DNA from 3 places in the Halomonas sp. B23F22_3 genome. Region 1 is predicted to be linked to each of the others. Evidence: riboswitches for the same ligand, from Rfam matches in the RefSeq annotation. Region 1 holds a riboswitch; each other region holds the start of a gene.
The links. Region 1 has a riboswitch for thiamine pyrophosphate ahead of thiO (glycine oxidase ThiO). Riboswitches for the same ligand answer to the same signal wherever they lie in the genome.
Positions count from the first base shown of each region.

Region 2: linked by a shared signal. The riboswitch ahead of thiC (phosphomethylpyrimidine synthase ThiC) and the one ahead of thiO (glycine oxidase ThiO) in region 1 are both predicted to bind thiamine pyrophosphate.
Region 3: linked by a shared signal. The riboswitch ahead of thiM (hydroxyethylthiazole kinase) and the one ahead of thiO (glycine oxidase ThiO) in region 1 are both predicted to bind thiamine pyrophosphate.

Region 1 is NZ_JBIEKG010000006.1:192,499-200,198, reverse strand. Features, by position in the region: gene ACGTNG_RS15240 (alcohol dehydrogenase catalytic domain-containing protein) at 1-333, opposite strand, end outside; gene ACGTNG_RS15235 (thiazole synthase) at 475-1,275, opposite strand; gene thiS (sulfur carrier protein ThiS) at 1,275-1,484, opposite strand; gene thiO (glycine oxidase ThiO) at 1,481-2,581, opposite strand; TPP riboswitch at 2,644-2,766, opposite strand; gene ACGTNG_RS15220 (hypothetical protein) at 2,857-3,156, opposite strand; gene argF (ornithine carbamoyltransferase) at 3,255-4,175, opposite strand; gene grxD (Grx4 family monothiol glutaredoxin) at 4,350-4,700, shown strand; gene rnt (ribonuclease T) at 4,805-5,470, opposite strand; gene ACGTNG_RS15200 (argininosuccinate synthase) at 5,617-6,837, shown strand; gene ACGTNG_RS15195 (HlyU family transcriptional regulator) at 6,887-7,201, shown strand; gene ACGTNG_RS15190 (DUF294 nucleotidyltransferase-like domain-containing protein) at 7,426-7,700, shown strand, end outside.
Region 2 is NZ_JBIEKG010000002.1:14,241-21,940, reverse strand. Features, by position in the region: gene ACGTNG_RS03765 (VOC family protein) at 1-277, shown strand, start outside; gene ACGTNG_RS03760 (DUF4870 family protein) at 365-748, shown strand; gene ACGTNG_RS03755 (lysophospholipid acyltransferase family protein) at 752-1,681, shown strand; gene ACGTNG_RS03750 (hypothetical protein) at 1,742-5,119, shown strand; TPP riboswitch at 5,204-5,346, shown strand; gene tenA (thiaminase II) at 5,416-6,084, shown strand; TPP riboswitch at 6,170-6,281, shown strand; gene thiC (phosphomethylpyrimidine synthase ThiC) at 6,359-7,700, shown strand, end outside.
Region 3 is NZ_JBIEKG010000003.1:486,267-493,966, forward strand. Features, by position in the region: gene ACGTNG_RS08645 (metal-binding protein ZinT) at 1-411, shown strand, start outside; gene thiE (thiamine phosphate synthase) at 495-1,109, opposite strand; gene thiM (hydroxyethylthiazole kinase) at 1,099-1,905, opposite strand; TPP riboswitch at 1,941-2,040, opposite strand; gene ACGTNG_RS08660 (hypothetical protein) at 2,082-2,348, opposite strand; gene dauA (C4-dicarboxylic acid transporter DauA) at 2,469-4,208, opposite strand; gene ACGTNG_RS08670 (ribbon-helix-helix protein) at 4,352-4,573, shown strand; gene ACGTNG_RS08675 (ATP-binding protein) at 4,637-6,025, opposite strand; gene ACGTNG_RS08680 (response regulator) at 6,022-6,690, opposite strand; gene ACGTNG_RS08685 (tetratricopeptide repeat protein) at 6,709-7,383, opposite strand; gene ACGTNG_RS08690 (SDR family oxidoreductase) at 7,380-7,700, opposite strand, start outside.

The DNA of each region.
Region 1 (7,700 bases):
CGCATCGGGGTAGAGGTTGAAATCGAGCAGGCCGCGCTCGCCGAGGCGTGCGGCTGGCACGCCTTCGCCCACGGCGACGACGCGGCCGGCCACATCGGCCCCCTGGATGCGCGGGAAGGTCAGGGTGGGCGAGCCGCCCATGGCGAAGGAGGTCACCTCGCCCTTGTCCTTGGTGGGGTAGAGGCCTTCGCGCGCCTTGCGGTCGGTGTTGTTCTTGGCCGTCGCCGTGACCCTGACCAGCACCTCGCCGCGGGCCGGGGTCGGGACGGAAACGTCGGTGCGATAGACCAGGCGGTCGACGTCGCCATGCCCGGTCAGCAGCATGGCCGCCATGGTCTCGGGAACGCGTTCGCTGCTCACGGGGTGCCTCCTGTCGTTGGTGTCGATTCACCCGACGATAGCAGACATCCCCGGCCCGCCGTCATCCCTTTCGGCGCGTCGCGGGGCGGTGTGTGTGCGGGGTGGGGCTGCCCGTCAGCCGCCGCTATGCCAGAACGGCTGCCCGACGGTCGGCGTGCTGGGGCTGGCGGTCTGGCGCTGCTGCATCAGCCCGGCGAGATGCGCCTTGCGCCCGGCGGTGATCGCCTCGGCGAAGGCCTCGGCCATCAGCGGCGGCCGGTGGGCCTTGGCCACGGCGGTGTTGAGCAGCACCCCGTCGAAGCCCATCTCCATGGCCTCGGCGGCCTGGGAGGGAGCGCCGAGGCCGGCGTCGATGATCAGCGGCACGTCGAGGCGCTGGCGCAGGGTCTCCAGGGCGTAGCGGTTCATCAGGCCGCGGCCGGTGCCGATGGGCGCTCCCCAGGGCATCAGTGCCTGGCAGCCCGCATCGCGCAGGCGCTGACAGAGCACCAGGTCGTCGGTGCAGTAGGGCAGCACCTTGAAGCCCTGGTCGATCAGCGTCCGGCAGGCCTCGAGCAGGCCGAAGGGGTCCGGCTGCAGGTTGTAGTCGTCGCCGATCACCTCGACCTTGATCCAGGGCGTGTCGAACATCTCCCGGGACATCTGGGCCAGGGTGATGGCCTCCCGGGCCGAGTGACAGCCGGCGGTGTTGGGCAGCAGCCGACAGCCGCTGTCGCGCAGGATCTGCCAGAAGGCGTCGCCGTCGCCCTCGGCGGGGTTCTGGCGGCGCAGCCCCAGGGTCACCATGTCGCAGCCGGCGGCCTGGATGGAGGCCTCCATTACCGCGGGCGACGAATAGAGTGCCGTGCCGAGCAGGAAGCGGCTCGAGAAGCTCTCGCCGTAGAGGGTCAGGGTATCGTCTTGCAGTGCGTTCATCAGCCGCCTCCCACCGGGGCCACGATATCGATGCGATCGCGGTCATCGAGGACGCGTTCGGCGTAGGCCGAGCGGGGCACGAACTCGCCGTTAATCGCCACGGCCACGCGCCGCTCGGCGTAATGCCAGGCGTCCAGGGCATCGGCCAGGGTCGTGTCGGCCGGCAGACGGGCGGTCTCGTCGTTGAGGCTCAGGGTGATCTCGGTCATGCGGCACTCTCCTGGGGCGGATGTACGGTGAGGGTCTCGGCGAAGGGCTGCTCGCCGCGGCCACGGATGCTGGCCAGCAGGTGGCAGGCCACCGCCGGTGCCAGCAGGTAGCCGTGGCGGAACAGACCGTTGGCGGTGATCAGGCCGTCACGTCGGGTGACGTGGGGCAGGTTGTCCCGGAAGGCGGGGCGCAGGTTGACGCCCTGCTCCAGGATGCGCGCCTCGGCGAAGGCCGGCGACAGGGTGTAGAGGGCGCTGCCCAGCTCCAGGGAGGACTGCAGCGAGACGGGGGAGCGGTCCTCGCTCTCGATCTGGGTGGCGCCGATGACGAAGCGCTGGTCGGGCTTGGGGACCACATAGAGCTGGTAGCGGGGATGCATCAGGCGGACCGGGCGCGAGAGCCGAATCTCCGCGGTCTGCACGTGCAGTGTCTCGCCGCGAACGCCGCGCAGGCCGGGATGATGCTGGCGCGCGCCGGTGCCGCGACAGTCGATGACCAGATCGAAGGCATGGCGGCCATCGCGGGTCTCGATCTCCCCGGGGAAGGTGTCCACCGGGCAGTGGGCATGGCAGGTCCCGCCCAGTCGGCGAATCTCGGTCAGCAGCCGCTCGAGCAGGGCGCGATTGTCCAGGTGCGCCTCGTCCGGCAGGTAGAGCCCCTGGCGAAAGCCCGCCGCCAGGTCGGGTTCCAGGCGGTGGATCTCGGCGTCGTCGAGCGCCTGGCAGGGCGGCTCGTCGCCGAGCACGTGGGCGAGGTCGCGGCGAAACTGGGTGAGCTCGCCCATGTCCTGGGCATGGGCCACCATCAGGCTGCCCTGGTGATGCCATAGCGAGCCGGCGTCGAGCGCCTCCAGCCAGCGCGGCCACTGGGCCAGGGCGAAGCGGCCCATCTCATAGACGCTGCGTTCGGAGACCGCGGTCTCGCACAGCGGCGCCACCATGCCGGCCGCCGTCCAGGCGGCGGCGGCGGGGTGCTCGAGGTCGCCGGCGTCATAGAGGGTGACGGCATGACCGTCGCGCAGGAGTTGCCAGGCCACCAGACGGCCCAGCAGGCCGGCGCCGGCCACGGCGATGGTGCTCTCGGTGGGGTGTGTCATGGCGTTGTCCATCCAGCAGAAGACGTGGAGGAACAGGCTGGATGACGACAGGGGGCTGCTAGGCGAGACGACAGCTTGTTCCCTCCGCAGGCATCAACCTGATCAGGTTCAACGGGTTCGGCCGTACCGATCTCAGCCCCCGTGCACGTCTCCATGAGCGTGCCGGGGCTCCCCGACAAGTCGTCACAACGTAACCAAAAATGCCCGGGCGCGCAATCGAGGGCGCGCCCGGGCATCGTCTTCTGTCACTGTCTGCGTTCGAGCAGGGCCTGGGCTCAGGCGCAGTCGGCGGCACCTTCGCCGAACATGTCGAACAGCAGCTCGCGGCCGAGGCCGGTCAGCACCAGGCGCTGCTGGTCGTTCCAGGTGGCGGCCTGGCTGTTCTCGAGGACCTTCTGGCACTGTGACCAGTCGCTCGAGGCCGACCCCAGGGCCTTCAGGGCCTGGCGATCGAGGCCGCGGTGGCTGACGGTGACCGTTTCGAGCACGTGGCCGTGGCGATAGAGCATGGCGGCCATGTGAGAGAGGCACTGTCGCAGGCTGCGCTGCATGCCGCTGGTAGTGGGGTGATTCATGCTGCCGCATCTCCTGAACGGGATTGCTGCAGCGCATTATACATGCGACGAAGGTCGATGTCATACCAAGGTATAAGACGACCCTCGTCGCACCGCCGTCAGCTCTCCACGCGCCCCAGCAGCAGGAACTCGATCAGCGCCTTCTGGGCGTGCAGGCGATTGCCGGCCTCCTGCCAGACCACGGCGCGGGGGTCGTCGAGCAGGGTCTCGCTGATCTCCTCGCCGCGGTGGGCGGGCAGGCAGTGCAGGAAGAGCACGTCTTCCCGGGCGTGATCGAGCAACGCCTCGTTGACCTGCAGGTCGGCGAAGTCCGCCTCACGCTTGGCCTGTTCCTCTTCCTGGCCCATGGAGGCCCAGACGTCGGTGGTGATCAGGTCGGCCTCGGCGACGGCGTCCCGCGGGTCGCGCACGATGCTCACCCGATCGCCGGCGGCGTCGAGGATGTCCTGGCGCGGCTCGTAGCCCTCGGGGCAGCAGATGCGTAGCCGGAAATCGAACTGGCGGGCGGCGTTGATCCAGGAGTGGCACATGTTGTTGCCGTCGCCGATCCACACCGCGGTGCGATCCTTTACGCTGCCGCGCAGCTCGGTCCAGGTCATCACGTCGGCGAGCAGCTGGCAGGGGTGGTAGTCGTCGGTCAGGGCGTTGATCACCGGCACCGCGCTTGCCGAGGCGAACTGCTCCAGGCCCTGGTGGGAGAAGGTGCGGATCATCACCGCATCGACCATCTCCGAGAGCACCCGGGCGGTGTCGCCGATCGGCTCGCCGCGGCCGAGCTGGGTGTCGCGCGACGACAGGAAGAGCGCGTGGCCGCCGAACTGCGCCATGGCGGTCTCGAAGGAGACCCGGGTGCGCGTCGAGGACTTCTCGAAGATCATCGCCAGGGTACGGTTGGCGAACGGGGTGTAGGTGGGCCCGTGGGTCTTCAGGCCGTTCTTGATCGAGATGGCACGCTGGATCAGGTAGCGCAGCTCGTCAGGACTGAGATCGAGCAGGGTGAGAAAATGGCGGATGGCCATGGGGTCGCTCCACGGGGAAAAACGACCATCCTAGCCAGCCCACGGGGGATGCGCAACGCGCCCGGCATCAGTAGAATGGCGGTATCCACAAGGCCGACCCGCACGGTCGGGTATTGCCCGAATCCCCCCGGGTCGCCCGGCAGGCGAGTCCAGTAAACGAGTAAGGGAGACGTCATGAGCACTACCGTCGAGAACATCCAGCGCCAGATCGGCGAGAACCCCATCCTGATCTACATGAAGGGCACGCCCCAGCTGCCCCAGTGCGGGTTCTCCGCCCAGACCGTCCAGGCCCTGATGGCCTGTGGCGAGCGTTTCGCCTTCGTCAACGTGCTGGACAACCCGGATATCCGCGCCGAGCTGCCCAAGGTCGCCAACTGGCCGACCTTCCCGCAACTGTGGGTCGAGGGCGAGCTGGTCGGCGGCTGCGACATCGTCGCCGAGATGCACCAGTCCGGCGAGCTGGAGACGCTGATCAAGGCCGCGGCCGCGCGTGCCCAGGACGGCGAGGGCGACGCCCAGGCCTGAGGTCGGCACCGCCTTCCAGGCGATGAAAAACCCCCGCCGGCACGCCGGCGGGGGTTTTTCGTGTTCGGACCTGAGCAACAGCAGGGCAGGGGCGGGAGCGGGCGTCAGGCCTCTTCCAGGCCCTGCTCGCGCTGCGCAAGGTCCCAGCCGCCCAGGTCCTTGTAGCGATTGACCATGGCACAGAACAGCTCGGCGGTGCGCTCGGTATCGTAGCGGGCCGAGTGGGCAGCGCTGTTGTCGAACTCGATGCCGGCGGCCCGGCAGGCGCGGGCGAGGACGGTCTGGCCATAGACCAGGCCGGCCAGCGACGCGGTATCGAAGCTCGAGAAGGGATGAAAAGGGTTACGCTTGATGCCGCAGCGCGCCACGGCGGCGTTCAGGAAGCCGTGGTCGAAGGCCGCGTTGTGGCCGACCAGCACGGCGCGGGTGCAGCCGTGGGACTTGATGGCCTTGCGCACCGGGCGGAAGATCTCGCCCAGCGCCTCGGCCTCGCTGACCGCGACCTGCTGGCGCAGCGGGTCGTCGAGGCGGATGCCGGTGAAGTCCAGTGCCGACTGTTCCACGTTGGCCCCGGCGAAGGGCGTGACATGGTAGGCATAGGTGGCATCGGGCAGCAGGTTGCCTTCCGGGTCCATGGTCAGGGTTACCGCGGCGATCTCCAGGATCGCGTCACCTTGCGCGTTGAAGCCGCCGGTCTCCAGGTCCACCACCACGGGCAGAAAGCTGCGGAACCGCTGCGCCATGAGTTCGCGGGCCATCGCCTCGCTCATGCACCTCTCCTTGTCTGGGGCATCGTATCTCTAGACCGCGGCAGTCTACCAGCTTGGCCGCAGCGCGTCCCGTCGCTGGTGTTCGCTGGAGGCTCGTCGCGCTATAATCCCCCCTTTCATGATCGTTAGCCTAAAGGAGCCTCAGCATGTCCGATGTCAAGAAGGTCGTGCTCGCCTATTCCGGCGGCCTGGACACGTCCGTCATCGTCAAGTGGTTGCAGGAAACCTATGACTGTGAGGTCGTGACCTTCACCGCGGACATCGGCCAGGGCGAGGAAGTCGAGCCCGCGCGCGCCAAGGCCCAGGCCCTGGGCGTCAAGGAGATCTACATCGAGGATCTTCGCGAGGAGTTCGTGCGCGACTACGTCTACCCGATGTTCCGCGCCAACACCATCTACGAGGGCGAGTACCTGCTCGGTACCTCCATCGCGCGCCCGCTGATCGCCCGTCGCCTGATCGAGATCGCCAACCAGACCGGCGCCGACGCCATCTCCCACGGTGCCACCGGCAAGGGCAACGACCAGGTGCGCTTCGAGCTCGGCGCCTACGCCCTGAAGCCGGGCGTCAAGGTGATCGCCCCGTGGCGCGAGTGGGACCTCAACTCCCGCGAGAAGCTGATGGCCTACTGCGATCAGCACGACATCCCGGTGGACTTCTCCTCCAAGAAGAAGAAGTCGCCGTACTCCATGGACGCCAACCTGCTGCACATCTCCTACGAGGGCGGCCTCCTCGAGGACCCCTGGGCCGAGGCCGAGGAGGACATGTGGCGCTGGAGCGTCTCGCCGGAGGCCGCCCCGGACCAGCCGACCTACGTCGAGCTGACCTTCGACAAGGGCGACATCGTGGCCATCGACGGCGTGCCGATGAAGCCCCATGAGGTGCTCGAGAAGCTCAACAAGATGGGCGGCGACAACGGCATCGGCCGTCTCGACATCGTCGAGAACCGCTACGTGGGCATGAAGTCCCGCGGCTGCTACGAGACGCCGGGGGGCACCATCATGCTGCGTGCCCACCGCGCCATCGAGTCGCTGACCCTCGATCGCGAGGAGGCGCACCTCAAGGACGAGCTGATGCCCAAGTACGCCGAGGTGATCTACAACGGCTACTGGTGGAGCCCGGAGCGTCGCATGCTGCAGGCGGCCATCGACGAGACCCAGCGCAATGTCTCCGGCGTGGTGCGCATGAAGCTCTACAAGGGCAGCGCCATCGTCGCCGGTCGCAAGTCCGACGCCTCGCTCTTCGACGAGTCCATCGCGACCTTCGAGGACGATGCCGGCGCCTACGACCAGAAGGATGCCGAGGGCTTCATCAAGCTCAACGCCCTGCGCCTGCGCATCGCCGCCGGCAAGGGTCGCCGCCAGGATTGAACCACCCCGACGCCGGCTTCGTGCCGGCGTCTTTCTGTCAGGAGGTTCCATGCTGAAGAAGCTGCTGTCCGGCCTGTTCGGGGGCCACGAGGGCGAGCCCAAGGGCGCGCCCGCCGCCGAGCCGGTCGAATACAAGGGCTATCTGATCGTCTCCGAGCCCGCCGACCAGGGCGGGCAGTATCGCGTCAGCGGCTGGATCCGCAAGCCGGTCCCCTCGAGCGAGGAGCAGGCCGGCGAGATGCTCGAGCACCGCTTCGAGCGCTCCGACATGGTGCCCGGCCGCGAGGCCTGCGACACCCTGATGGTCCGCAAGGCCGAGCGCTTCATCGACGAGGTCGGCGACGACATGTTCTCGCCGCGCTGAGCGACGCTCGGCACCCAGCACCGACGACGCCCCCGCCCGGGGGTGTCGCTCGTTTCAGCCTCCTCGACGGCCCTGTGCGCACACCCCTGCGGTACCGCGGTCCTCCTGCTCCGAGGTGTCCCGTCTTCGTCTCCTTCCGCCTTGGCCTTTCGCCCAAGTGTGGAGGACGGGCGTGCTCGGTAGACTCGAGCCACTGCCGATTCGTGACATGACACGGAGAGTCCATGCGCCTGTTGCACCGTTCCTCGTCCTGGCGGGCGCTCTTCGCCGACGAGGCGCACCTCGACCTGGCCGCCTGGCCGGCGCTGCTGGATCCGCTGCGCGCCGCCCTCGAGCGCCTGGGTCCGCACCCCGACCTCGCCGCGGCCCACGCCTGGCAGGGCGAACTCGTTTCCGCGCTCGACCGCCTCGACCTGCCCGCCGGACGCATCAGCCAGCTGCTCAGCGACCACAACGATTGGCTCTATCGGCGCGCCATCGAACTCTCGCTTTCCGAGAT
Region 2 (7,700 bases), on a different contig from region 1:
GGGCGACATGGCCCTGCGCCTGCACTGGACCGCCACCGACATCACCCCCCGCGCCGCCACGCCGACGCCCGGCAGCCTGGATCTCTGCGTGCGCAGCTTGCTGCCGCTGGACGAGGTGCAGCGCCACCTGGAGGCGCTGGACGTGGAGGTGGAGCTCGGCCCGGTGCCGCGCCAGGGCGCCACGGGCGAGCTCAGCTCGCTCTACCTGCGCGACCCCGACGGCAACCTCATCGAGATCAGCCGCCCCGTGAAGCCCCAGCCCGCCGCAGGGCACTGACGGCCCCTCGGGCACGCTCGGCCTGGTGTCATTGTTCACCTCGGTCGGTATCATTGGCGCCAGCGAAGCCACCATCAGGGACGAGCCATGAACGACAACCTGCACCGAGATGACGACCGGGCCGTCGCCGAACAGGGCAGCACCCCCGACACGACCATTCCCATTGTGGTGTACGTGCTGCACCTGGCGGGCATGGTCACCGGCGGGCTGACCTCGCTGGTGGCCGTGGTGATTGCCTACGTCTACCGCGGCAACGGGCCGGCCTGGCTCGACGAGCACTACCGCTACCAGATCCGCACCTTCTGGATGGCATTGCTCTACTTCGGCATCTCCGGCCTGCTCACCCTGGTACTGATCGGCTTTCTGACCTGGCTGGCCGCCGTGGTGTGGCTGGTGATCCGCTGCGTGAAGGGGCTCAAGGCGCTCAACGAGCGGCGCGCGCCGGACAACGTCGACACCTGGTGGGTGTGAGCCATGCGCGACGATGAACCCCGCGCGCCTGCCGGCCAGGCGCGCGCCATCGCCACCCTGTGGCGCGGCCTCGCCAATCGTCGCCTGACGACCCTGTGGCGGCTGGCCCGGATGATCGGCCCGCTGGTCGAGCGCTTCAGCCGCCGCGAGCGCACGGTCACCCGCATCAACCTGGCCGAGGCCTACCCCACGCGCAGCGACGCCGAGCGTGGGCGGCTGGCGCGACAGAGCCTGACCCACTCCACGGCGACCATGCTGGAGCTCGGCTTCGCCTGGATGGGCGACCCCGAGCGGGTCGAGGCGTCAATCGTCGAGGTGCACGGCCGCGAGCTCCTCGACGAGGCCCGGGCCGAGGGACGCGGCGTCATCGTGCTGGCGCCCCACTTCGGCAACTGGGAGGTGCTGAACTTCTGGCTCTCCGGCCACTTCCCCTTCACCGCCATGTACGAGCCGCCCAAGCTCGCCGCGCTGGATCCGATCATCCGCCGGGGCCGCGAACGCCGCGGCGCCAGCCTGGTGCCGACCAACCCCCGCGGCGTGGCCGCCCTGCTCAAGGCGCTCAAGCGCACGGAGGCGGTGGGCATCCTACCCGACCAGGTGCCGAGCTGGGGCAGCGGCGTCTTCGCGCCCTTCTTCGGCCGGCCCGCCTACACCGCCACCCTGCTGCCCAAGCTGGTAGCCCGCACCGAGGCGCGGGTCGTCACCGGCGTCGCCCTGCGCCTGCCCGGCCGGGGCTTCGCCCTGCACTTCCTGGCCGCCGACGAGCGGGTCTACGATCCCGACGAGACCATCTCGGCCACCGGGGTCAACGCCTGCGTGGAGTCGACCATCGCCCTGGACCCGGCCCAGTACCAATGGGAGTACAAGCGCTATCGCAAGACTCCCGAGGAGGCCGAGGGCAAACCCGGCTGGAAGCGCTTCCGGCTCTACTGAGGGCGGCCGTTGCCGTCCGACTCGAAGGTGGCCCATGCATCCGACACGCCAGCGCCTTCCATGATTCGCTTCACGCCGCTCAGGACGCTGGCCCGGCTCGCCCTCCTCCTGGCGGCTCTCCATGTTCTCTACCTCGTCATCGCCAACGCCCTGCTTAACAGCGACTGGGGACGCCGCCAACTCGACCGCGCGCCGCACTTCACGCTGGAGTGGGAGCGGGCCTGGACCGCCTTTCCCGGCCACCTGCAGGTGGCCGGTCTAAGCCTTGCCGGCACCGCCGCCGAACACCACGTCGCGCTTGAGGCAGAGACCGCCACGCTGGGCGTCGCCCTGGCCCCGCTGCTTAGCCGTGAGGTCTGGCTTCGCCGCCTCGATGCCGAGGGCATCCGCCACGCCAGGCTGGATGCCTACCGCCTGCAGGGACGCGGCCGCCTGCACCTGGCGGGCCTTCATTGGGGAGCCGGCACGCTGGCCGCGGAGGCGGTGCGGCTGACGCTGGACGACGGCGCCGTGCTGAAGGACGACACGCGACTGGTGGAGGGCGTCACCCTGGAGGCCGACCTGTCCCTCGCTCCGCTGGCGCTGGCCGAGGCGACCGGCACCGAGGCGGGACGCGCCGTCTCGGGCACCGTTGCCCTGGCCGGGCGCAGCGATGCCTACACCGTCTTCAACCCCTACCTCGCCTCGCTCGGCTGGCTGGAGGTCGATGGCCGCGGCGACCTGCGCGGCGAGGTCGTGATCGAGGGGGGCGAGGTACGGCCTGGCAGCCGCCTGCGCCTCGACTCCCCGCAGCTGAGCGTGCGGCTCGACGAGAGCCACTGGCTGGAGGAGGGAGCACGCTACCGGATCGATGGGGCCGGGTCGGTGGTGGCCGAGATGAAGAAGCGCACCCGCATCAAAGTCGATCTCGACGACATCGAGATGACCGATGTCGCCGCTCCCCCCGCGTCTGCGCCCCTGCTCCGCGGCGACGGCTTCCGGCTCGACCTCACCACGCCCGCCCTGCGCCTTCAGGTGCTCCCCGACCCGCGTCACGAGGCGCGTCATGTCCGGGCCCAGCTGCAGTGGCGGAACACCGAGGTAGGCGACATCGCCGCCCTCGACCGCTATCTCCCTGCCGAGGTGCCCCTGACACTGGAAGGGGGCGTGTCGCGGCTGCAGGGCGAGCTGACCTTTGACGGCGAGCGCCTGAGCGGGGGATTCGACCTGTCCGGCGAGGCCCTGGCTCTGGGCCTCGGCGAGCAGTCGCTGACGGGACGACTCGACCTGCACCTGCCGATTGCCGAGCTCGACGTCGAACGCGGCCTGGTGGACATCTCCGGCGCGAGACTCGACCTCGACGCCACCGCCTCGGGCGAGGCGCAGCCGCTCACCGCCGAGCTGCAACTGCCCACGGCTCGGTTCCAGCTCCCGCGGGCCTGGCGAGCCCCGGCGGACGCCCTCCCGCCCGACGCCGCCCCGCCCTGGTCGGCGGACGTGGAACTACATGGTCGGGTGGGCCATCTCGGCATGCTCACCCCCTTCCTCGCCGAACGCTTCGACGGCGTCGGACTCGCCCTGGAAGGCGGCGGCCGGCTCGCCGGGACCCTGCGCATCCAGGAGGGGCAGCCGCTGGAGGGCAGCCAGCTGGAGGTGCACTCCGAGGCGCTGGGGGCGCGCTTCCTGGGCGTCCATGCCCGCGGCGAGGGTCGGGCGCTGCTCACCCTGCGCCCCGACGGCACCGATCCGCAGGCAGACCTCGCCCTCGTCTTCAATGAGGTGGATCTCACCCGCCTCGCAGATGGCCGCCGGCTCTTCCAGGCCGAGCGGCTCTCCCTCACCGGCACGGCGAGTGCACGAGCGCCGTTCCCGGGCTCCCGCTCGCTGACGGCGGAGTGGCACGGCGCGCGCATCCCCGATGTGGCGGTGCTCGACGCCTACCTGCCGGAGGCTGCGCCGTTGGAGCTGGCGGCCGGATGGGCCGACAGCCGCGGGCGCATCGTGCTGGAGGACGACCGGGGCCGCGGGCGCATCACCCTCGCCGGCGACGAGATCAGGGGCCGCCTGCTGGAGGAGGAGTTCCAGGGCGAGCTGGACGTGACCCTGGAGCTTGGCGAGATCGTTCCCGACCGCCAGCGAGTCGACCTGTCCGGCAGCCGGTTGGCCCTGACCGCCTCGTCGCGTCGCGGAGAGACGCTTCGCACCCTGCTGGTGCTGCCCCGGGCGCGCCTCGAGGGCGGCTTCGACTGGCCCGGCCGGGAGGCGCCACGCCGCCCTCTGGCCGGCACCTTGCGGCTGGATGGCCAGCTCGACCGTCTCGGCTTCCTCAATGCCTTTCTGCCTGACGAACATGGCCTGGGCGTCGAGGGGGGCGGACGCCTGAGCCTCGACCTCGACCTGGCGAACGGCGAGGTGATGCCGGAAAGCCGGCTTCGCGTGCACTCCGACCGGCTCGCCGTGCGCTTCCTGCACTACGAGGCCTTCGGCGACGGCTCGCTGGTGCTCGAGACCACCGCCCCCGGCGCGCAGCTGCACCTCTCCCTGCCCCGCTTCGGCCTGCGCCGCCAGGGGGGAAGCGACGCGCTGATCGACGGCCGCCGGCTGGAGATCCGCAGCCGGTCGCCCCACCTCGACCCCAGTGAGGGCCTGGAGGCACTCAGCACGCGCATCGACATGCCCGATGTGGCGATACCGGATCTCGCCGCCTTCAACGACTACCTGCCCCAAGATGCCGGCATCGCCTTCCTCTCGGGCCAGGCGACGATGGCCACCCACCTGCGGCTGGAGGGCCTGGGGGCCGAGGGCAGCCTGCAGCTTCACGCCTCCGACGCCCGCCTCGCCATCGATGAGCAGGTCCTGGAGGGCAACTTGACGCTGACGACGCGCCTCTCCGATGGCGACCTGGAGACGCTGCGCTTCGATGTGGCAGGCTCCACGCTGAGCATGCGCGACGTGCGACTGGAGGACGCCGCCGGCGGCCTCACCCGGGGCTGGTGGGCGCGCCTCGAGGTCCCCGAGGGAGAGATGCGCTGGGAGGCACCGCTGTCCCTCGACGCCCGGCTCGACCTGGCCATGCGCGACAGTGGCCTGCTGGTCAACCTGTTCGTCGATTCGACCCGGGAGCGGGGCTGGCTGCGCGACAGGCTGACGCTCGGCGAGGTGCGCGGCAAGGCGCGCGTGATGTTCGACGACGACACCCTCCGCCTGGAGGACCTCGCCGTGCAGGGCGGCAGTCGGCTGGAGCTGCTGGCCAACGTCGCCCTGCGCGATGCCCGCCTGTCTGGCCGCGCCCTCGCCCGCTACGGGCCCTTTCGACTGGGCATCGAGCTGGATGGCGACCGCCGGCGATGGCAGCTGCGCAACGTCCGCGAGTGGTATGCCAGCGCTCGGCCCGCCAGCGAGCTGACCCTTCCTGAGCGCCAGGAGTGGGTCGAGTGGCTGGACGCCGAGCCGGAATGACGCGCCGCCCCCGCACCCCGGCGAGACGACACCGGCCTCCCCCCCGGAGGGTGGCAAGACGACGCCAGGATGCTAAGGTAAGTGCTTCGCTTGACGGGGTGCCGGTAGAGCCGGCTGAGATGGCGCGGGGTGTCGAGAGACTGTCGAAACAGACTCAGGACACCGAGCGCTGGTCCCGTGAACCTGATCCGGCTAGTACCGGCGTAGGAATCAAGCGGTGACCAGTGCCCCCTCGGCACCTTCCCTGGCCACCCTCCCCCGCCCCGCTTCCGGATCTCCCCCCGACCGGAGGCATGATGGGCTACCGATTCGACAATCTCACCGCGGCCTGCCAGGACGACTGGCGCGCCTATATCGAGCACGACTTCGTGCGCCGGCTCGGCGACGCCACCCTCGAGGAAGGCGCCTTTCGCCACTACCTCCAGCAGGACTACCTGTTCCTGATCCATTTCGCCCGGGCCTACGCCCTGGCCGCCTACAAGAGCCGCGACCTCGGCGAGCTACGCCACGCCTTCGAGGGCCTGAAGACGATCCTCGACGTGGAGCTGGGGCTGCACGTGGACTACTGCCGCGGCTGGGGCATCTCGGAGCAGGACCTGGCGCGCCTGCCCGAGGCGCGCGCGACGCTGGCCTACACGCGCTACGTGCTCGACACCGGCCACCGCGGCGACCTGCTGGACCTGCACGTGGCGCTGGCCCCCTGCCTGGTCGGCTACGGCGAGATCGCCCGGTGGCTCAACGGCCGCACCACCACGGTGCGCGGCGCCGCCAACCCCTATGACGCCTGGATCGCCATGTACGAGAGCGAGACGTTCCAGCAGGCCATGGCGGACGAGCGCGCCTGGCTGGACGCGCGCCTGGCGGAGGTGACGCCGGCGCGCTTCGCGGAGCTCACCGCGGTATTCCGCGACGCCACCCGGCTCGAGATCGACTTCTGGCAGATGGGGCTCGACCGGCGCCTCTGAGCTGGTCCCACCTGTCGTCCCGGGCTGGTTCTGGTCAGGCCGCCCACCCACGGGATAGAAGGGGAATCGCGAGATTGCCCGACCACCACGCTTGACGGGGCGCCGTTGATGACGGCTGAGACCATGCGCTTGCCAGCATGGATCCCGTTGAACCTGAACTGGCTAGGACCAGCGTAGGGATCAAGCGACAGGCCGTGTGCCCCGACGCCATGGCCCCTGTCCTTCCCGCCTGTGTCCTCCCTGACAAGACCCTGACAATCCTAGGGAGAACACCATGAGCAAGACCGCCCATTTCCTCGCCGAGAGTGCCCGCGTCGACGAGGCCGCCATCCAGCCGCTGCCCGGCTCGCGCAAGGTCTATATCGAGGGCTCGCGCCCGGACATCCGCGTCCCATTCCGCGAGATCAGCCTGTCGCCGACCGGGACCTCCGGGGAAGACGAGGCCAACCCGCCGCTGCTGGTCTACGACACCTCCGGCCCCTACACCGATCCCGAGGCCGAGATCGACCTGCGCCAGGGCCTTGCCGAGCTGCGCCGCGACTGGATCGAGGAACGCGGTGACACCGAATGGCTCGACGGCCCGACCTCCGAATACGGCCGGCGCCGGGCCAACGACCCGATGCTCGCCAACCTGCGCTTCGACCTGACCCGTGCCCCCCGTCGCGCCAAGCAAGGCCGCAACGTCACCCAGCTCCACTATGCCCGCCAGGGGATCGTCACCCCGGAGATGGAGTTCATCGCCATTCGCGAGAACCAGCGTCGCCAGGCGCTCGGGACTCAGGAGGTCGAGCGCATCCTCGGCCACCAGCACGCCGGCCAGGGCTTCGGCGCGCGCCTGCCGGCGGAGATCACCCCCGAGTTCGTGCGCGACGAGGTGGCCGCCGGCCGGGCGATCATCCCCTGCAACATCAACCACCCGGAGTCCGAGCCGATGATCATCGGCCGCAACTTCCTGGTGAAGATCAACGGCAACCTCGGCAACTCGGCGGTCACTTCCTCCATCGAGGACGAGGTCGACAAGATGACCTGGGGCATCCGCTGGGGCTCGGACACCATCATGGATCTCTCTACCGGGCAGAACATCCACGAGACCCGCGAGTGGATCATCCGCAACGCCCCGGTGCCGATCGGTACCGTGCCGATCTATCAGGCGCTGGAGAAGGTCAACGGCGTGGCCGAGGACCTCACCTGGGAGGTGTTCCGCGACACCCTGATCGAGCAGGCCGAGCAGGGCGTGGACTACTTCACCATCCACGCCGGCGTGCTGCTGCGCTACGTGCCGCTGACCGCCAAGCGCACCACCGGCATCGTCTCGCGCGGTGGGTCGATCATGGCCAAGTGGTGCCTCTTCCACCACCGGGAGAGCTTCCTCTACACCCACTTCGAGGAGATCTGCGAGATCTGCAAGCAGTATGATGTGGCCTTCTCGCTGGGCGACGGCCTGCGCCCGGGCTCGGTGGCCGACGCCAACGACGAGGCGCAGTTCGCCGAACTGGAGACCCTGGGCGAGCTGACCCGCATCGCCTGGCGGCACGACGTCCAGGTGATGATCGAGGGCCCCGGCCACGTGCCCATGCACCTGATCAAGGAGAACATGGACAAGCAGCTCACCGAGT
Region 3 (7,700 bases), on a different contig from region 1:
CACAAGGCAGAGCGGAGCGCCGAGAAAACGGCCGAAGAGATCAAGCAGTACTACGACAGGGGCTATCGGACCGACGTCGATCGCCTCGTGATCGACGGGAATTCCGTCACCTTCCACGAGAATGGACAGGCGAGGTCCGGCGACTACGTGTACGACGGCTACGAGGTTCTGACCTACGCAGCCGGCAATCGAGGCGTGAGATACGTCTTCGAGCTCGAAACCGGCGGCGATGCGCTACCGCGCTATATCCAGTTCAGCGACCATGCCATCACCCCGACCGACGCGGACCACTTCCACCTCTACTGGGGTGACGATCGTGAGGCACTGCTGGAGGAGGTCACGCACTGGCCGACCTACTATCCCTCGCACCTGGACGGTGACGGCATCGTGCGGGAGATGCTGGCGCACTGATTCGCCTGCCCATCGTCACGACGACGCCCCTCCCTGAGAGGGGCGTCATGCTGAAGGGGCACGTCATCATATGGGGTGCGTCGTCAGCGGCGCGGGAAGGCGCGGGCGGCGGCCTCGGGATCCGGGGTGCCGCAGATGGCGGAGATCACCGCCAGGCCGCCGGCGCCCGCCCGGTACGCCTCCTCGGCGTGCTCGACCTTGAGCCCGCCGATGGCCACGCTCGGCAGCGGGCTGGCCGCGACCAGGGCGGCCAGGCCGTGAAAGCCCAGCGGCTCGGCGTGGTCGTGCTTGCTGGGGGTGGCGAACACCGGGCCGAGCCCGAGGTAGTCCAGGGCGCTCGGGTCGAGGCGGGCGAGCTGCTCGTGGGTCTGCACCGAGAGCCCGAGGATCGCCTGCGGACCGAGCGCGGCGCGGGCCCGGGCCACGTCGCCGTCGTCCTGGCCGATGTGCAGGCCGTCGGCGCCCGCGGCGAGCGCCACCTCCAGCCGGTCGTTGATGATCAGCGGTACGCCGGTGCCGGAGAGGAGCACCTTGAGGCGGCGGGCCTGCTCGATCATCTCGGCGTCACTGGCGTGCTTGTCGCGCAGCTGCACCAGGGTCACGCCGCCGCGCACCGCGGCGGCGACGGTCTCCTCCAGGCCGTGATCTGCGCAGAGGCCGGCGTCGGTGACGAGATAGAGTGAGAGATCAAGGGGCATCGGTCATCTCCAGGCGGGCCCGCTCGGCGAGGGCCTCGTGGTCGAGGTGATAGAGGGCGTCGAGGAAGGCGACCGCGAAGCTGCCGGGGCCGCGGGCCACCTCGCCGGCGAGCTCGCCGGCCACGGCGTAGCCGGCGAGCGCCGCCGTCGTCGCCTCGAAATGGTCGTCGGCGCCTGCCAGGAAGGCCGCCACCACGCCGGTCAGCGCACAGCCCAGGGTGGTGACCCGGGGCATCAGCGGGTGACCGCCGTGCACCCGGGCGAGGCGCCGGCCGTCGGTCACGAGGTCCTCCTCGCCGGTCACCGCCACCACGCCGCCGGTATGCTCGGCCAGGCGGCGGGCGGCCGCGAGGGCCGCCTCGGAGGGGGCGGTGCTGTCCACGCCGTGTCCGCCGCCGGCGCCGCCCGCCAGGGCGATAATCTCCGAGGCGTTGCCGCGGATCACGTCCGGCGAGAGCGCCAGCAGTCGCGCGCCGGTCTCGCGGCGGTAGCGCGTGGCGCCGACCGCCACCGGGTCGAGCACCCAGGGTCGCCCCGTCTCTCCGGCGGCCAGCGCGGCGGCCTCCATGGCATCGACCCAGTGGGGCGAGAGGGTGCCGATGTTGATCGTCAGGGCGCCGGCCAGGGCGGTGAACTCGGCGGCTTCCTCGCGGGCGTGGACCATGGCCGGCGAGGCGCCGAGCGCCAGCAGCACGTTGGCCATGCTGTTCATGGCCACGTGGTTGGTGATGTTGTGGACCAGTGGGCGGGTCTCGCGCACCCGGGCCAGGTGCGCGGCGGGATCGATGTGGTGCATGGGGCCTCCCCGGCGGGGAGGTGTCGCGCGGCGGCGGCCGGCGCGGCACGACTCCCTACGCCGGCATTGTCCGGGTCAGGTTCCAAGGGTGCGTCTCAGCCGTGGCCAATCGCCGCGGCGCCCCCGTCGTCAGGCCCCACTATCCGTGTCGCCCCGGCGGCTGTAAAGAGCGGGGGTCAGGCCAGCAGCTGAATGCCTGCCAGGGTGATCAGGCTCGCCAGGGTCAGGCAGTAGAGGGCCTCCATGGTCTCCTCCTGCTGGATCACCCCGGGCAACATCAGCACCAGCCCAGACGCCCCCAGGGCGACCAGTTCCAGTGGCACCGCTACCGGCTGCCAGCCGACCAGCAGCGCGCCGAGGGCCAACAATAGCAGGCCCGCGACGACCAGTCCGCGGGCCTGCCGGGCCTGGGTGGGGATGGCATCCAGCGTGATCGTGCTCATGCGGTCGTCTCCTCGTCGTGGTCGGGCCGCACATCGGCCCCGGACCCTGACGCTACGGAAAGCGTCTTAACGACCGCTTAAGGAGAGATGACCGTCGCGTGTCAGGGGCCCCTGCGATGCTCAGGCGGTCCGGTCGAGCCAGCGCAGTGCCACGCTCCGGGCATGCACGAGCTCCTGGCACCAGGTCAGTCGGCCGGCCGTCCGGCGGATGCCCGCCCGGCGCAGCTTGACGAGGATCCTTGTCGGTAGGCCGACCAGTACCAGCGAGACGCCTTCGCGGTGCATCTCACCGATCAGCGACTTGAGCGCCACGATGGCGGTGCCATCCATGCTCGGCACGTCGTGCATGTCGAGGATGACGACCCGCACCTGGGGATCCACCCCATGCAGCGAGGTGAGGGCCTTCTCGGCGGCGCCGAAGAACAGCGGGCCGTTGACGTCGTAGAGGGCGATCGCGTCGGGTAGCGCCCCGAGGCGGGCAGGGAGGGCGTCATCGACGCGACGGGTCTCGGTGAGCAGCGCCATGCGCCGGATGAACAGGGCGGCGGCCAGCCCCATGCCTACCCCCACGGCCAGCACCATGTCGAAGAGCACGGTCAGGGTGAAGCAGGTCGCGAGGATGGCCACGTCCCCCGGCGGGGCCGAGCGCAGGGTGTGCAGGACATGACGGGCCTCGCTCATGTTCCAGGCGACGATGAACAGCAGCGCCGCCAGCGCGGCCATCGGCACCCGCCCCAGCAGGTCCGCCAGGGCCACCACCGCCAGCAGCACCACCAGGGCGTGCACCACGGCCGAGATCGGCGAGCGGGCGCCGCTTCTGATGTTGGTGGCGGTCCGGGCGATGGCCGCCGTGGCGGTGATGCCGCCGAACAGCGGCGCCACGATGTTGCCCAGCCCCTGGCCGATCAGCTCGGCATTGGGGTCGTGTCGGGTCCGAGTCAGCCCGTCGGACACCACCGCGCACAGCAGCGACTCGATCGCCCCCAGCAGGGCGATGGCGAAGGCCGGCCCCAGCAGGGCGCGAATCAAGGCGAAGTCCAGCGCCAGCGGCTCGCCGTCCGCGCCGGGCAGCCGCCAGGGAGCGATGAAGCTCGGCGCGATGGGAGGGATGCCGCCACCCGTTTCGCCCTGAGCCTCCCAGGTGAAGCGTGAGGCGATGGTCTCCACCTCCGCCCCGGAGCCGGCCAGCCAGAGGTTGGCGCCATAGGCGGCCAGGGCCCCGGCCACCAGACCGACCAGCGGCGCGGGCAGCGGAAGCCCCAGGCGTGGCCAGAGCAGCATGACCCCCAGGGCGAAGAGGCCGACCCCCAGCTCGATAGGCTTCACGGTCGGCAACGAGATAGCGATCTGCCCGAGATTGTCGACGAAATGCTCGCCCAGCTCGACCTGCAGGCCCAGGAAGTCGGGCAGCTGCAGCACCGCGATCACCACCGCGATGCCCGCCGTGAAGCCGAGTACCACCGGATAGGGGACGTACTGGATCAGACGGCCCATGCCGGTGATGCCCAGCGCAACCAGGATCATGCCGGCCATCATCGAGGCGATTAGCAGGCCGCCAAGGCCGTACTGCTGGACGATGGGAAAGAGGATGACGACGAAGGCCGCCGTCGGGCCCGAGACGTTGAAGCGTGAGCCGCCGGTCAGCGCGATGAGCACGCCGGCGACGATCGCCGTGTAGAGCCCGTGCTGGGGAGGCACGCCGGTGGCGATCGCGAGTGCCATGGAGAGCGGCACCGCCACGGTGCCGACGGTCAGCCCGGCCAGGCTGTCACGGCGCAGGTCGTCCAGGCCGTAGCCGTCTCGCCAGGCCGCGCGCAGTCCGGTGGCGATGGCGGGGAGAGGCGGTCGGTAGCGTGCCATGCGGGGATCCTCCCTGGAGGTCGAGCCGGTCAGTTATGTTAACGACATTAACATGTCATTAGCATGGTCGACAGAGGGCCTCTGCCGTTGCCCAGGAAGAGAGCGGGCATTAACATTTGATGATAATGCTTCGGAGACTCGTCATGGAAAAGAAGACGGCACGCCTGACCTTGCTGATCGACCCGCACAAGAAACGCGCCTTCGAGCAGCTGTGTGCGGCACAGGACCTGACGCCCTCTCAGGTGGTGAGACAGCTGATCCGCGACTACCTGCGCGATCATGACGTGGCGTACGAGTCGCGCCCCGACCTGGCCGGGAGCGCGTCCGGGGAGACGCAAGGCCCCGGCCGTCGAGACGCCGACTGACCGTCGTCGGAAGGCGCGACCGCCGGTCCGGCACGCCCGATCGCGGCCATGGCGGTGTCGCCATCAGGTGCCGTGCTGGGTCCGCGGCAGCGAGGTCGTGACGCGCAGGCCGCCGCCCGGGGCCTCGTCGAGTCGCAGGCTGCCGCGATGGCGCTGCAGCAGGCGGTCGACGATGGAGAGCCCCAGGCCGGCCCCGGCGCCGGGGCCGCTGCGGTGGAAGCGTTCCAGCACCTGCTGGCGCTGGTCCGCCGGGATGCCCGGTCCCTGATCCTCCACGCTGATCGTCAGGGCGTCGCGGCTGGCGGTGAGCACGATGCGGATCAGCGCACCCGCCGGCGAGTGCTGCAGGGCGTTGCCGACCAGGTTCTGCAGCAGGGTGTCGACCGTGCCGGGCTCCACCTCGAGCCGCCAGTCCGCCGTCTCGTCGGCCTCCAGCTGCAGCTCCTGGCGGGCGTCCACGGCGAGCGGCATCAGCTTGGCCAGCGCCTCACGCACCTCGGGCAGCAGCGCGATCTCGCGTACCCGGCCGTCGCCCTCCTGCTCGGGCTCGAGGCGGGCCAGGGTGAGCAGCTGCGAGACCATCCGCGTGGCTCGGGCCACGCCACCGCGCAGCTTGTCCAGCGCCTCGCGGCGATCCTCGGGGTCATCGGCGGCCAGGGCGTTCTGGGCGTGCAGGTCGAGCACGGCCAGCGGCGTGCGCAGCTCATGGGCGGCGTCGGCGATGAAACGCTGCTCCCGGGCACGCAGGGTGCGGATCCGCTCGAGCAGCCGGTTGAGGGCGCCGGCGATGGTTTCCAGTTCCCGGGGCAGTCGGTGCATGATCAGCGGCTGCAGGTTCTGGGGGTCGCGGCTGCGGATCTGCTCGGCCAGCTGCGACAGCGGCCGCAGGCCCCAGCCGATGGCCCACCACAGCAGCAGGCCCAGCACCGGCAGGCCCAGCAGGTCCGGCATCAGGGTGCGCAGGGCGATGGCGGTGACCAGCTCGCCGCGCACGTCCTCGCGCTCCGCCACCAGCACTCGCCGCGGGCTGCCGGGGGCGTCCAGGGCGAAGACCCGCCACTCGTAGTCGTCGAGGCGAGCGCTGCCGAAGCCGTTGCGCAGCGTCGTGAGCGGGGCCTCGGGGGCCTCGGCGGAACGCAGTAGCAGGGTCTCGCCACCCCAGGCCTGGAAGATCAGCTTGCTCTCGTAGGGGTGGCGCACCACCGGCCCTTGGGTATCGTCGCCGCGCTGCAGGGCCGTGCCGATGCTGGCCAGCAGTTCACGGCGCTGATCCTCGGGGAGCGGTGCACCCACCAGCCCCTCCAGCAGCCGGGCGTTCTGGGCGAGCCTGGCATCGAAGAGCTCCTCCACCTCGTGGGCGGCATCGTGGTAGCTGGTCAGCCCGATCACCAGCATGCTCAGGCCGAACACCAGCAGCACCACGCCGAGGGTGCGGCGCCGAATCGAGGTCATGAGGGGGTCTTGTCCATCACGTAGCCGATGCCGCGCACGGTGCGGATCAGCTCGGGAAAGAGCTTGCGGCGCAGGTGGTGCACGTGCACCTCGATGGCGTTGCTCTCCACTTCCTCGTCCCAGCCGTAGACCAGCCGGGTCAGGGTGTCGCGGGTGAAGACTCGCCCCGGATGGCTGAGGAACTCCTGCAGCAGGGCGAACTCGCGCCGCGACAGCGTCACCGGCGCCTCCCGGCAGCTGACGCTGTGGGTGGCGGGGTCGAGACGGACGCCGTGGGCTTCCAGCACGTGGCTGGTCTGTCCCTGGCTGCGGCGCAGCAGGGCCCGCAGGCGAGCCTTGAGCTCGTCGACCTGGAAGGGCTTGATCAGATAGTCGTCGGCGCCGGCATCCAGGCCGGCGATGCGATCATCGATGCCGTCCCGGGCGGTCAGCACCAGCACCGGCACGCGGTTCCCCCGCCGGCGGACCGCCTCGAGCACCTGCATGCCGTCGAGCCCGGGCAGGCCCAGGTCGAGGATCACGGCATCGAAGGGCTCGTCGCCCTTCAGCGCCGCCAGGGCCTGGCGACCATCGGCGAGCCGGTCCACGGCGTAGTGTTCGGGCTTGAGCGCCAGGCGGATGCCCGCCGCCAGGCTGGGGTCGTCCTCGACCAGCAGTATGCGCATGTCCTGTCCTTGCGATGATCATGTTCCGAGCGTTTCCAGCAGGGCGCGGACTTCCTCGCGGCGGCCGGCATCGGCCCGCTCGCGTCCCGGTCGCGGCGGTGCCTGAAGGGCCTTCTCAAGCGCCTGGCGGGCCTCGGCGTCGCGTCCCTGCTCATGCAGATAGTCGCCCCAGAAGTAGAGGCTGTCGAGCCCGTCGGGATCGATGGACAGGGCCCGCTTCAGGTAGCGCTCGGCCTGGTCGTCGTCGCCGAAGGCGAGCGGCCAGCCCGGCACCTGGTAGTAGAGGGCGCCGAGGCTGGTATAGGCCGAGCCGTCCAGCGCCAGCGGGTCGATCGCCAGGGCCTGCTCCAGGTCGCGCCTGGCGTCCTTCACCAGCGACAGCGCACCGAGGCCGCCGCTGGCGCCGGCCTGGGTCGAGCGCACGATGCCGGCCCAGATCTGCAGCCCGGCGGCCTCGGGGTGGGCGGCCACTCGCCGGTCCGCCTCGGCGGCCAGGGCCTCGAGGGCCTTGGCCTGCTCGTCCGCGGGCATGGCGTAGTGGATCTCGGCCCAGCGCCGCTGCAGGTGTTCGATGCCCGCGGCCACGCTCTCGTCACCGGGGCTCGGCGTCGCGGCGAGCAGGGGCGCGGCCGGCAGCCCGGCGAGCAGGAGCAGCAGGATGGCCCGCAGGGCGGGCCTCAGGCGGGGGATCATGGCATCTCTCCTCGGGGCTTGCCGATGAAGCGGCGGATGGTGGGTAGCTGGCGGCGCAGGGCCCGGTCGACCACGCCCGGCAGCATCGCGTTGAGCCGGGCGAAGAGGCGCTCCGGGCCGCCCAGCTGGGACTCCTCGCGCCCGGCCTCGATGGCGCGCCGGACCAGGCGAGCGACACGCTGGGGGGAGTCCATGGCGTTGCCCAGCGCCCGATTCATCGCCTCGATCTCGGGGGCATTCATGGCGGTGCGGGTGGCCCGGGGCGCGACGTGCAGCACATGGACCCGGGTGTCGGCGAGCTCCCGGCGCAGCGCCTG